3 regions of the Streptomyces sp. NPDC059895 genome follow, and region 2 is predicted to be linked to each of the others. Evidence: riboswitches for the same ligand, from Rfam matches in the RefSeq annotation. Region 2 holds a riboswitch; each other region holds the start of a gene.
The links. Region 2 has a riboswitch for cobalamin ahead of ACFV9M_RS22285 (cobalamin biosynthesis protein). Riboswitches for the same ligand answer to the same signal wherever they lie in the genome.
Positions count from the first base shown of each region.

Region 1 (4,269 bases), on a different contig from region 2:
GCGCGCAGCTCGCGGCCGTGAAGCGGACGGAGACGCGGGCCTCGGGCACCAGGACGCGCAGGGTGCCGTCGTAGCCGCGCCCGGCGAGCCCGGTCTGGAGCCGCGCCGCCCGGTCGAAGGCCCGCACGAAGGCGGTGGCGCCGAGCCCCGCGAGGGAGCGCCACTCGGCGGCCCGCGAGGTGTGCCCGAGCCGGGCCGCCTGGGCCTCCCGGATCCGCCGCACGGAGTCCAGCAGCAGGAAACTCATGCGGTACGTGACCAGGGCGACGTCCACGACCGGCGCGGGCACGCCGGCCCGCACCAGCCGCGGCAGCAGGTCTGACACGGGGGTGGTGAACGCGAACAGCAGCACGCCGAGGGAGGCGGCCGAGGTGCGCAGCATCAGCTCCCCGGCCCGCGTGGGCCCGCCGTCGGCCAGGCCCACGAAGGCGCCGGGCCCGCCCACCCGCACCAGCAAGGGCAGGGCACCGGTGACGCAGAAGCCCAGCGGCACCCGGTAGGCGCGCCACAGCCGGCGGGCCGGCACCCCCGCCGGGCCCAGCAGCAGGGCGAGCGCCGTCACCAGCACCAGGGCCGCGCCCGGCCAGGGCGGCAGGGAGATCGCGAGCAGGGTCAGCCCGAGTCCGAGTACGGCCTTGTCCACGGGGTGACGGCGGCGCCAGCGGCTGCTGTGCGCCGCCGCGTCGATCGGCAGCACGAAGTCTCAGGCCCGTCCCCGCGCGGACTTCCCGGTGCCGGGGGCACCGTCCGCCGTCGCGGTCCCCTCCGCACGCTCCGCGCCGTCCGGGCCGTCGTCCGGGGCCGTCCGGTGCGCGGTCTCCGGGGCGTCCGGCAGGGCCCTCGCCCGCAGTTCGCCCTGCCGCCGGCCCCGGCGCAGGCCGAAGTAGTAGGCGAGGACGCCCGCGCCCAGCGCCGCCTGGACGGCGAACAGCGCCGACTCGATCTCACCGGACGGCGGCTCGTACAGCGGGGAGAACCACGGTTCGTAGTCCGGCTCGATCTCGGTGATCGCCGTCTCCGCCTCGGCGTCGGAGCCCGCGAACGGCTCCTTCTTGCCGTCGCCCAGGCCCAGGGCCAGCGGCAGCACCGCGAGGGCGACCACCACGAGCAGCAGCAGGGCGTTGATCCTCGTGTTGCGGCTCACCGGGCCACCGCCTCCGTCCCGGTCGGCTGCTCCGTCCGCCGCCCGGTGACGAGCACGCCGAGCCGGGTCAGTTCGCCCTTGCTGGACTGCACCAGCAGGCGCATCACGAGGACGGTGAGCAGACCCTCGCTGACCGCGAGCGGGATCTGCGTGACGGCGAAGATGGAGCCGAACTTGCCGAGCGCGCCCAGGAACCCGCTGCCCGGGTCGGGGAACGCCAGCGCCAGCTGCACGCTGGTGACGCAGTACGTGGACAGGTCGGCGACGAACGCGCCGGAGAACACCGTGACCATCAGCGGTACGGCGAGCCGCCGCAGCAGCCGGTACGTGCCGTAGCCGGCCCAGGGACCGACGATCGCCATCGAGAAGGCGTTGGCGCCGAGCGTGGTCAGCCCGCCGTGCGCGAGCAGCAGCGCCTGGAAGAGCAGGGTGATGGTGCCCAGCACCGTCATGACCGGCGGCCGGAAGAGGATGGCGCCCAGGCCGGTCCCGGTGGGGTGCGAACAACTGCCGGTCACCGAGGGCAGCTTGAGAGCGGACAGGACGAACGTGAAGGCTCCGGAGGCGCCGAGGAGGAGAGTGCTCTCCGGGTGCTCCCGCACCTCACGGCTCAGTGCGCGGACTCCGTGGACGACGAACGGCGCCGACGCGACGCCCCAGGCGACCGCGTGCGCCGGAGGAAGGAAACCCTCGGCTATGTGCATGGCTCAGCAGACCCTCTCCAGCACCTCGTGGATGGTTGACGCGCCTTGGCCGGTCTCCTGGCTGACGGGTACCACCGCCCGTGCTCCGCCTTCCCGGGTCCGAGGACCCAGTGGCTGCCCGCGAGGGCCGGAGCCGGACTTCCCGATCACAGTGGCGAGGGCCGCACCGGCATCACACCGGATTTCCCGTTCACCAAGGCGTGGTGACAGTAGTGCGCGGACCGGGGCGGTGACAAGCGGCAACGGGGGCGCGCGAACGGCGGGCGACGGCTCACGCCCCGGCGCACACCCGCCCCGGGCGCGCCGCCCGAATCGCCGTACGCCCGCCCCGGGTACGCCGCCCGACCGCGCACGCCACCGACCGCATACGCCCGCCCGGCGGGGCCTCCGGGCCTCCGGGCCTCCGGGCCCCCGCCCTCCCGGATCAGCGGCCCCGCCAGTCCAGGCAGACCACCAAGGCGTCGTCCTCCGGAGTCCGTTCGCCGCGGTGGCGGGTGAGTTCGCGCAGGACGGCGTGCGGTACCTCGGCCGCCGGCAGCAGGCGGGTGGCCTGGATCGCCCGGGCGAGGGGGGCGTCGCCGTACGTCTCTCCGCCGGGGGAGGCGACCGCGTGCACGCCGTCGCTGACGAAGACTAGGCGGTCGCCGGGCTCGGCCCGGACCTCCTGCTCCACGTAGTCGGTCTCCTCGAACATGCCGAGCGGCAACTGGGCGTCGAGGGGGATCCGTTCCACGCTGCCCCCGCGCAGCCTCAGCATGCGCGGCGAACCGGCGTCCACCACCCGGGCGCGTCCCGTCGTGAGGTCGAGGTCGACCATGAGGACCGACAGGTAGCAGCGGCCCCGGTAGTGGGCGTGCACGGCCTGGTCGGCGAGGGCCGCCTGGTCCGCGAGGGACAGGCCGGCCCGCCGGGCGTTGCGCAGCGCGGTGATGGCCAGGCCGGTCAGCAGGGAGGCCTCCGTGCCCTCGCCCATACCGTTGGTGACGTACAGCATCAGGCGGTCGGCCGTCACGGACCAGTCGTAGTTGTCGCCGAAGACCGCGTAGGCGGGCTCCAGTTGCGCGCCCAGATCGAACTCGGGGCGGCTGCACGACCGGCCCGGGAGCAGGTGCCACTGCATCTCGGCGGCCAGGGTGAGCCGGTCCTTGCGTCTCGCCTGGAGATAGAGGTCGGTGTCCCGCTCGGCCACGATCAGCTCGTGCCCCAGCGCCCGGGCGATCTCCGTGAGCTCGGCCAGCACGTCGTCGGCCGGCCGCGGCAGGGTCACCGTCAGCACGCCGAGCCGGTCGCCGCGCACGGAGACCGGCAGGTGCGCCCGCACCCGCCCGTCCCGGACGGCCTCCACGAACGGCTCCTGCGAGCCGAACGCCCGGCCGGCCGGGCCGTCGTGCACGGACACCGGTTCCGCGGTGTGCGGCAGCTCGGACACCGGTTGCAGCACCGTCAGACCGTAGTCGGCGAGGTACAGCTCGACGGAGTCCGCCGCGTACTGACGGAGCAGTACGCCGCGGACCGCGTCGAGCACCTCGTGGGGGGCCGCCGTCCGCAGCGCGCGCTCGGCGGTCGCCAGTGCGTTCACGGTGGTCACAACATCAACCTTTCGTCGAATCCGTCGAATCCTTGGCGGCCCCGTGCGCGCACGGGGCCCTCGGTGCGGCCGCGCCCGCCGTGCCGCCGCCCCCTCCCCGGGCGCGCGACGAGGCCCGCTCACGCGGTCCCTAGTACGCTGGCGGTCGACCCAGTGCCTGCGAGAGTGTGGACCGTGACTGCCTTCCGCCATCGCCCGGAGCCCGAAGAGGTCGCACGGGTCACCGCGACGGCCGCGGAGCTGCTGGAAGTCCTGTGGGGCAGGGCCTCGACCGCCCCCGCCTCCGCGTCCCAGTTGCGCGTGCTGCTGATCCTCGAGCACCACGAGGGCATCAATCTGCGCACCCTCGCCGACTCGCTCGCCTCGACCCCGCCGTCGACCAGCCGGCTCTGCGACCGGTTGCAGGCCTCCGGGCTCGTCGAACGGGCGGTGAGCCCGGCCGACCGGCGCGAGGTGCGGCTGTGTCTCAGCGGCCGGGGGCGGGCCTTCCTCGCGGATCTGCGCGTGCGCCGGGAGCAGCAGGTGCAGGCGGTGCTGGCGGTGATGCCCGCCGCCCGGCGGGTCGCGCTGCTGGAGGGGCTGGAGGCCTTCTGCGACGCGGCGGCGACGCTGATACACGACGACGCCGGGAACTCCGGCAGCCGGATCGCCTGACCATTCCCGCTCCCTCCCGCTCCGTGGCCGTCTCCGGAGATGCGGATACCCCGAACCCGCCCCGACCTGCGCCGCCGACGACGGAATGTCGGCGGACGCGCTCTCGGCGGACGCGCGTGATCCACGGTCCCGCGGCCCGGCCGACGCATGCGACGGGCCGTGCGGGTTACTCCGGTCCC
Region 1 covers NZ_JBHWKO010000023.1:102,812-107,080, reverse strand. The annotation lists gene cbiQ (cobalt ECF transporter T component CbiQ) at 1-697, opposite strand, end outside; gene ACFV9M_RS25010 (energy-coupling factor ABC transporter substrate-binding protein) at 704-1,144, opposite strand; gene ACFV9M_RS25005 (energy-coupling factor ABC transporter permease) at 1,141-1,848, opposite strand; cobalamin riboswitch at 1,878-2,061, opposite strand; gene ACFV9M_RS25000 (PP2C family protein-serine/threonine phosphatase) at 2,273-3,436, opposite strand; gene ACFV9M_RS24995 (MarR family winged helix-turn-helix transcriptional regulator) at 3,602-4,090, shown strand.
Region 1: it holds a riboswitch for cobalamin, as region 2 does, so the genes downstream of both, ACFV9M_RS25005 (energy-coupling factor ABC transporter permease) here and ACFV9M_RS22285 (cobalamin biosynthesis protein) in region 2, are expected to answer to the same signal.

Region 2 (4,269 bases):
GGAGGCGGACCGGGCCGCCAGCAGATCGGTGTCGGCGGTCGACAACAACAACACTGTGCTCATGCGGGCGCTCCCGGTGGAATGAAAGGCAGTCCTTGCGGCGCGCCCGACTCGATGAGCCGCCGGAGCGCGTCGGTGTCCGCGTGCTGTTCGATCAGGTCGCCGAGCCGGTCGAGCTGCTCCTCGCGCAGCGCGGCGAACGAGGTGTCGGCGGCGGGCACGAAGCGGCGGCCCGCGGCGGCCGCCACCTCGCGCAGGAAGGCCCGCCGGAATCCGTCCGACTCCAGGGAACCGTGCCAGTGCGTGCCCCAGGTCTGCCCGACCCGGCAGCCGTCGAGGAAGGGCTCCCCGCCCATGACCTCGGCGACCCCGTGGTGGATCTCGTAGCCCTCGACCGGCTCCCCGAGGGCCTCCCCGACGGGCCGGGTGAGGGTCTTCTCCCGGGCGAAGCGCACCCGCACGGGCAGGACGCCGAGCCCGTCCACCCGCCCCCTGCGGCTCTCGACGTCGTCGTCGATGCGCTCGCCGAGGAGCTGGAAGCCGCCGCAGATGCCGAGGACGGGCCGCTGTTCGGCGGCGCGGCGGACGAGGGCGTCGGCCAGCCCCCGCTCCCGCAGCCACTCCAGCGCCCGCACGGTCCCCCGGGTGCCGGGGACGACCACGAGGTCGGCGTCCGCCAGTTCCTCGGGCCGGTCCACGAACCGCACCACGACGCCCGGTTCGGCGGCCAGCGCGTCGACGTCGGTGAAGTTGGACATGAGCGGGACCGCGCAGACGGCGACCCGCAGCACGTCCTCGCCCACGGGAGGGGTGACGGCCGACTCCCGGACCGTGCCGCGCAGCGACACGCGCAGTCCGTCCTCCTCGTCGATGCCGAGCCCGTGGCGGAACGGCAGCACCCCGTACGTCCGCCGCCCGGTGAGCCCGTGCAGCATGTCCAGGCCCGGCTCCAGCAGCGAGACGTCGCCGCGGAACTTGTTGACGAGGAACCCGGCGACGAGCGCCTGGTCCTCGGGGGAGAGCAGGGCGACGGTCCCGAAGAACGAGGCGAAGACGCCGCCCCGGTCGATGTCGCCGACGACGAGCACGGGCAGCCCGGCGCCCCGCGCGATCCCCATGTTCACGATGTCCGTCCGCCGCAGGTTGATCTCGGCGGGAGAACCGGCCCCCTCACAGATCACCGCGTCATACGTGCCCCGCAACGTGTCGAGGCACTCCAGCACGGTGCCCAGCAGCTTCCGCTGCCGCCCCCCGTGGTACCCGCGGGCGCTCATCTCGCCGACCGGCCTGCCGAGCAGCACGACCTGGCTGCTCTGCTCGCCACCGGGCTTGAGCAGCACGGGGTTCATCAGCGCGGTCGGCTCCACCCGGCACGCCTGGGCCTGCATGGCCTGCGCGCGCCCGATCTCGGCGCCCTCCCGCGTCACGAACGAGTTCAGCGACATGTTCTGCGCCTTGAAGGGCGCGACCTTCACCCCCTGCCGCACCAGCCACCGGCAGATCCCGGCGGTGACGACGCTCTTGCCGGCGTCGGAGGTGGTGCCGGCGACGAGGAGACCCCCGCTCATGACGTACGCCCCTTCGCGAGGAGGCGCGCGGCGACGGTGACGCCGAGCGCGAGGAGGCCGACGCGGCGGGAGAGCCGCGCGGCGCGTTCGATGTCCCGCGCGGCCACGGGCCGTCCGGCCGCCCCGTTGAGCACGGGCCGGTGCTCGACCCGGCCGCCGTAGGACAGGGTTCCGCCCAGCCGCACCCCGAGGGCGCCGGCGAAGGAGGCCTCCACCGGACCGGCGTTCGGGCTGGGATGCTTGCGCGCGTCGGCCCGCCAGGCCCGTACGGCCCCCCGGGGGTCGTCCCCGGCGACGGCGGCGAGGACGGCCGTCAGCCGTGCCCCCGGCCAGCCGGCGAGGTCGTCCAGGCGCGCCGAGGCCCAGCCGTAGCGGCGGTGGCGCGGCGACCTGTGACCGACCATGGCGTCGAGGGTGTTGACGGCCCGGAAGCCGAGCAGCCCCGGCACACCGCCCACGGCGCCCCACACCAGTGCCCCGACCACCGCGTCGGAGGTGTTCTCGGCGACGGACTCGACGACGGCGCGGGCGATCCCGTCCGCGTCCAGGGCCTGCGGATCCCGCCCGCACAGATGCGGCAGCCGGGCCCGCGCGCCCTCGACGTCCCCCGCCTCCAGACACCGCCCGATGGTCCGGGCCTCGCGCACCAGGGAGGTCCCGCCGACGACGGCCCAGGTGGCGGTGGCGGTCAGGGCGACGGAGGCGGCGGCCGACGGCCGGACGGCGCGTGCGGCGCCGGCTCCCAGGGCCACGGCCCCGCCGACGCACACGGCGGTGTGCAGCGCGCCCCACCCGCGGTGGTCGTGCCACAGCATCCGCTCCACACCGGCCGCGGCCCGCCCGAACACGGCGACCGGATGTCCCCGGCGCGGATCGCCGAGGAGCAGGTCCCCCAGGAGGCCGGCGGCGGCGCCGTACGCGTGAACGCGATCGGCACCCATCGGCTCAGCCGGCCGCGGGGTCGGGCAACGACCGGGTACGTGACCTCGAACGGCAGCCGAGCATGGCGTCATGTCCTCACTCAGGGTGTCCACGCCCTGGTTCGACGAGACCGGCGACGAGAGTTCCTGGCTCCCGGGGGTGTCTACCCCGGTGACAGTGGCGGGACCGCGCCGGATTCACACCGGCTTCCTCTTCTGTCGCCGTAGATGGCTCCGGCAGTCCACCACGGGCCCGGAACGGCCGTCAACTTGCTGCTGACCTGCGCGGGGAGAGTGTGCACAACCCCACACCGGCCGTCCGGGACGGCCTGTCGCGGACGCGCGTCCGCCCCGCCGGGACCGCCGGTGGGACGGCCGCCGACAGGGCGGAGGTGAGAGGGACGAGAGGGTGGAGGGGAGGGGAGGGGAGGGGAGGGGAGGGGAGGGAGCGGAGGAGAGGCGGGGACCTGTGGTGCGTGGGGACCTGTGGTGCGCGGGGACCTGTGGTGCGCGGGGACCCGTGGTGCGCGGGTCAGACCACGATCAGCGAGATGCCGTACGCCACCGCGGCCGCGCACGCCGCGAAGCACGCGTACGCCCCGGTGACCGCGAGCGCGGCCGTCCCGCCCTGCTCCGCGGCCCGCTCGCGCCGCGACAGGCCCATGATGCCGAGGGTGAACAGCGTCACCAGGGCCACCGTGACCACGAGGCTGACGCCGAAGACGGAGCCCAGAGCCGCCCAGTCGATCTTCATGATGCTTCTCTTCCTTCGTACCGGTGCGGGCCGGGCTCAGACGGTGGTGGCGGCCGACGGCGCCGGCTCGCCCGCCGGGGCGGGGATGGTGGCGGTGAGGCCGTCGGTCACCGTGCCCGCGGGCGGCGGGGTCACCGCGGCGATCGCCGTGGTCACGACGCCGGGCGGCTCCTCGGCGTCGTTGACGTTGGTGTGGTCGACGACCTCGTCGCGGGACCTCTTCCAGATCGCGGCGCTGGAGGCGACGAGGAAGACCGCGACGAGTCCCGTGCCCCATGCGCCGAAGCCGGTGACGTACTCGGCGAGCGCGCCGACGACGGCCGCGGCCGGCAGGGTCAGGCCCCAGGCGACGAACATCCGGGTGGCCGTCGACCAGCGGACGACGCCGCCCTTGCGGCCCAGCCCCGCGCCCATCACCGCGCCGGAGACGGAGTGCGTGGTGGAGAGGGAGAAGCCGAGGTGGGAGGAGGCGAGGATGACGGTGGCCGCGCTGGTCTGGGCGGCGAAGCCCTGCTGCGGCTGGAGGTCGGTGAGGCCCTTGCCCATGGTGCGGATGATGCGCCAGCCACCCAGGTAGGTGCCGAGCGCGATGGCGAGGCCCGCGGAGAGGATGACCCACATCGGCGGGTCGGAGTCGGGGGCGACGGCGCCGCCGGCGACCAGGGCGAGGGTGATGATGCCCATCGTCTTCTGCGCGTCGTTGGTGCCGTGGGCGAGGGAGACCAGGCCCGCGGAGGCGATCTGGCCGGCCCGGTAGCCCTTCTCGGCCGCCTTGCCGTCGGCCTTCCGGCCGAGCGTGTACGACAGGCGGGTGGCGAGCATCGCGGCGAGGCCCGCCACGATCGGGGCGGCGACCGCCGGGAGCAGCACCTTGGTGACGAGCACGTCGCCGTGGACCGCGCCGACGCCCGCCGAGGCGATGGTGGCGCCGATCAGGCCGCCCATGAGGGCGTGCGAGGAACTGGAGGGGAGTCCGACCAGCCAGGTCAGCAGGTTCCAGAGGATCGCGCCGACCAGGGCGGCGAAG
Region 2 covers NZ_JBHWKO010000019.1:40,815-45,083, reverse strand. The annotation lists gene cobN (cobaltochelatase subunit CobN) at 1-63, opposite strand, end outside; gene ACFV9M_RS22290 (cobyric acid synthase) at 60-1,568, opposite strand; gene ACFV9M_RS22285 (cobalamin biosynthesis protein) at 1,565-2,509, opposite strand; cobalamin riboswitch at 2,609-2,751, opposite strand; gene ACFV9M_RS22280 (hypothetical protein) at 3,021-3,242, opposite strand; gene ACFV9M_RS22275 (anion permease) at 3,279-4,269, opposite strand, start outside.

Region 3 (4,269 bases), on a different contig from region 2:
GGAGAGGACGACGCGGTCGGTGCTGCCGCCGAGGCTGTGGCTCAGCAGGAGGACGAGTCCGAAGGACACCAGCGCCCCGGCGAACGCGCCCCCCGACAGGGACACCGCGCCACCGCCCACGCCGAGCACGACCACGGCGACCGCGCCGGTGGAGGCCCCCGAGGACACCCCCAGCACGAAGGGATCCGCCAGCGGGTTGCGCAGCAGCGACTGCATCACCGCCCCGCACAGCGCGAGCCCCGCCCCGCAGACGGCGGCGAGCACGGTCCGGGGCATCCGCAGGTTCCAGACGATGCCGTCGCGCAGCGGGGCCAGCCGGCTCTCCCCCGCCCCGAGCCGGGCGGCGACCGACGCCCACACGTCCGAGGTGGAGATGTCGGCCGGGCCGATCGTCACGGCGACGGCGATGGAGACGGCGAGGAGGAGCAGGCCGCCGGCCGTCACGAGCGTGTCGCGGAGCCTCACCCGGCGAGCCCGAACGAGCGCAGTCCGGCGGCGACCTGTTCGATGCCCTCGACCGTGCGGATGGACGGGTTCATGGCCTGGCCGCTGAGCAGGACGTACCGCTTCTTCTTCACGGCGGTGAGGTTGCGGGTGACGGCGTTGGTCTCCAGGAAGCGGATCTTGGCCTCGGCGGTCTCCGCCGTCTGCGACTCGCGGGTCAGGTCGCCCAGGACGATGACGTCGGGGTCGCGGTCGGCGACCGTCTCCCAGTTGATCTGCGGCCACTCGTCGTGGGTGTCGGAGAAGGCGTTCTCGGCGCCGACGGCCCGGGTGATGGCGCCGGGGGCGCCGCAGCAGCCGGCGAGGTACGGCGACTCGGAGTTGGCGAACCAGTACATGAGGGAGACGCCGGAGGCGTCCAGTCCGGCGGTGGCCTCGCGCACCCGGCCCTGGAGGCGCGCCACGAGCTTCTCGCCGCGCGCCTCGACGTCGAAGGCGCGGGCCAGGTCGCGTATCTCGCCGTACACGGCGTCGAGGGTGAGCGGCTCGCTGCGGGAGCCGTCGCCGCCGCTGTCGTTGTCCTTGCCCTCGGAGCAGTCGGACGGCGAGACGTACGTGGGCACTCCCAGCTTCTCGAACTGCTCACGCGTGGCGACGCCGCCCGTGCCGAGGGTGGAGACGAACGAGGCGGTGACGAAGTCCGGCTCGGCGTCCAGCACCTTCTCGAAGGACGGGTTGTCGTCGGCCAGCCGCGGCACGGACGCGTTGGCCTTCTCCAGCCCCTTCATCACCGGATCGGTCCAGGTGGCGGTGGCGGCCATGCGGTCCTGGAGGCCGAGGGAGAGCAGGATCTCGGTGGTGCCCTGGTTGAGGGAGACGGCCCGCCGGGGTGCCGACTCCAGCGTGACCCGGTGACCGCAGTCGACGATCGTGCGCGGGTAACCGGCGGCGGCCTGCCCGCTGTCGGCGCTGTCACCACCGGAGCCGCCGGAGCCGCCGCAGGCGGTGAGCAGGAGGGCGGGGGCGAGCAGGAGGGCCGCGGTGCGCGGGGCGCGCGGCGGGGTGGAACGGAGCACGGGCATGCCTCGGTTGTCGGGGCTCGTACGCGGAGCCTGGCCTGCGGACGTCCTCCACGCCCTGGGGTGTGGAGGTGCCAGCAGGTCTTCGGACTCGGGTTCGTCCGCGCGGGGCGCCTTCCCGGTTCGGTGCCGCACCGGCCCGCCGGCCGGCCCGTCCCCCTCCCAGTGGCATGTGTGCCCCGCCCGTCCCCCTCACCGCTGCGCGTCAGTTCCGGATTCGCACCGGATTCCCTGGCCTCGGATGTGGCTCGACTGGCCTCGGCAGGCTATCAAGCCGCCGGTCCGTCCAGGTCACGGCATGGGGGGCCAGGGTCACGGCATGGGGGAGGAAGTCCGGGCGGCAGGCTCGTGCCCGTACCGCCTCCCCCCACTGCCGAAGATCGCGGCAGAGGCCCGGCCGATAGGGTCGCTCCATGACCGTCGCCCGTTCCGTCGCCCTGTTCGTCGCCGCCGCCCTGTTCGAGATCGGCGGGGCCTGGCTCGTCTGGCAGGGCGTCCGCGAGCACAAGGGCTGGGTCTGGGCCGGGGCGGGCGTGATCGCGCTGGGCCTGTACGGCGTCGTGGCCACCTTCCAGACCGACGACGATTTCGGCCGTGTCCTCGCCGCCTACGGCGGCGTCTTCGTCGCCGGGTCGATCGCCTGGGGCGTGATCGCCGACGGCTACCGTCCCGACCGCTACGACGTCGCCGGCGCCCTGGTCTGCCTCGCCGGCATGGCCGTGATCATGTACGCGCCGCGGGGGCAGTGAGCCGGCGCCGTCTTCAGCCGGGTGGGCGGCGTACGGCCGCGCGGCCCCGGGCACACGTCTGCGGTGATCACGGCTGATTTCCTCTTCACCCTGTTCGGGGCGGGCGCGCTCGCGGCGGCGGTGCTGCCGCGGCTCGTCGCCGGGCGCCCGCTGGCCGACGAGCTGTGGGCCGTGGTGGCCTTCACCGTCCTCGCCTCCGTCGTGCTGCACGGCGTCACCGCCTCGCCCGTCATCTCGCGCCTGGACCGGCTGCGGCTGCTCCGGGCCCGGCGCGATCCGCACACCGGGCCCGAGCCGAACCAGGACGACGTGGCGAACGAGCGCCTGTGAGCGCCGAAGAGGCAGAAGGGGCAGAAGGGGTGCCCCACCGGGTCGAACAGGCCGCCCGGGTCCTCCCGGAGAAGGAGGACCCGGGGTACTGGGGTGGGTACGACACCGGGCCCCGTCAGCCGGAGAGCACGCTCGCGAAGAAGTCGAGCGACCGGTCGACCTCCTTGAGGGAGGGGCCGCGGTTCAGGTGGCCGTGCGTCATGCCCGCCGCGAGGTACGTCCGGACCGGGACACCGCACTCGTCCAGTTGCCGGGCGAGCAGGTCGCCGGACGGCCGGAGGTCGTCGAACCCGGAGAGGACGACACCGGTCGGGGGCAGGTCGTTCAGGTTCGCCGCCCCGGGCATCGCGTCCGCCGGCAGGGCGGTCAGTCGGCCGACGCAGTTGCGTACCATGCCCTCGATCGAATCGGTGGTGAACCGCAGGAGCGACGGCAGGTCCCGCATCCCCGCCGCCGTCTCGTCGTCCAGGGCCGGGGTCGGGAAGTGGACGAAGGGATAGGCGAGCAGCAGGGCGTCCGGGCGGGGTTCGTCCCGGTCGCGCAGCCGGATCGCCGTGGACAGGGCGAGGGCGGCACCCGCACTCGCGCCGCCCAGGCCGACGGGGCCGTGCTGCGTCCGGCCGGTTCCGGTGAGCCAGAGCCACGCGGCGTGCGCGTCGTCGACGGGAACGGGATAGCGCGTGCCGTCCACCGCCAGCCGGTACCCGACGGAGACCACCAGGGCCCCGGCGCGGGCGGCGAGCTCGGCGGACACCGTGTGCGCTTCCTTCATGTCGAGATCGCCGGCCGCGAACCCGCCGCCGTGCAGCCACAGCAGCGCGCGGCGGGGCGTGTCGCGCGGGGTGCAGATCCGGACGGGCACCTCGCCGTGGGGTCCGGGGACCGTGCGGTCCTCGGCCGCGACGTCCGGCATGCTCCACACGCCGGGATCGCCGTAGTACTCCTCGAGCCGGGTCCTCGCCTCCGGGTCGGACGCGGCGTCCTCCCGGCTGAGGCCGTCGAGCAGGTGCGTCTTCCCGGCGAGGAAGGGAGCTATCGGCGTGGGCGCTCCCAGGGTGTCGGGTCGGTGGTGCGGGTGGCGAGCCCCGGGGTGGGCGCGGTCGTCGGGCGAGGGCGCCGGTCCCGGGGCTCCTTGCCGGGACCAGTGTGATCGCTCGACGCCGCGCGGGGGGCGACGGGCGGAGGACAGCGGGCGGAGGACAGCGGGACAGCGGACGCGGCGGCCGTCGGGATCAAGGCGCCGCAGGCCTCGGGTTTCGGTTCTCGGTCAGCGGGGAGTCCGCCCCCGCAGGAAGGCACTCGGGCAGGCGTGAACCCTGGACCGGTGACGTTCGTTACTCCTCGGAGGCATCTGCACATTCGACGGCTTGAGGGGTTGTCCATGACGGGTCTCACGGAATCGATCGAATCGATGGAACAGCTCGCCACGGTCTGGCGTGCCCTGGTCCTCGACCGGGAACCGCGCGCGGACGTGCGGGACCTGCCGGGCGTCGCCGTGCGCTGGGCCGACTGCCGGTTCGCGTTCTGGAACTGCGTCACGCTGACCGAGGTGGGGGCGGACGCGGCGCTCCTGGAACAGCGGCTGACGCAGGCGGCGGACATCATGCGCGCGAAGAAGCACCCGGGCTTCCTGTGGCTCTTCGAGGACCTCCTCGACGGCGGGGCAC
Region 3 covers NZ_JBHWKO010000025.1:35,182-39,450, forward strand. The annotation lists gene ACFV9M_RS25805 (FecCD family ABC transporter permease) at 1-465, opposite strand, end outside; gene ACFV9M_RS25810 (ABC transporter substrate-binding protein) at 462-1,526, opposite strand; cobalamin riboswitch at 1,582-1,795, opposite strand; gene ACFV9M_RS25815 (YnfA family protein) at 1,937-2,272, shown strand; gene ACFV9M_RS25820 (hypothetical protein) at 2,336-2,602, shown strand; gene ACFV9M_RS25825 (alpha/beta hydrolase fold domain-containing protein) at 2,718-3,515, opposite strand; gene ACFV9M_RS25830 (GNAT family N-acetyltransferase) at 3,984-4,269, shown strand, end outside.
Region 3: it holds a riboswitch for cobalamin, as region 2 does, so the genes downstream of both, ACFV9M_RS25810 (ABC transporter substrate-binding protein) here and ACFV9M_RS22285 (cobalamin biosynthesis protein) in region 2, are expected to answer to the same signal.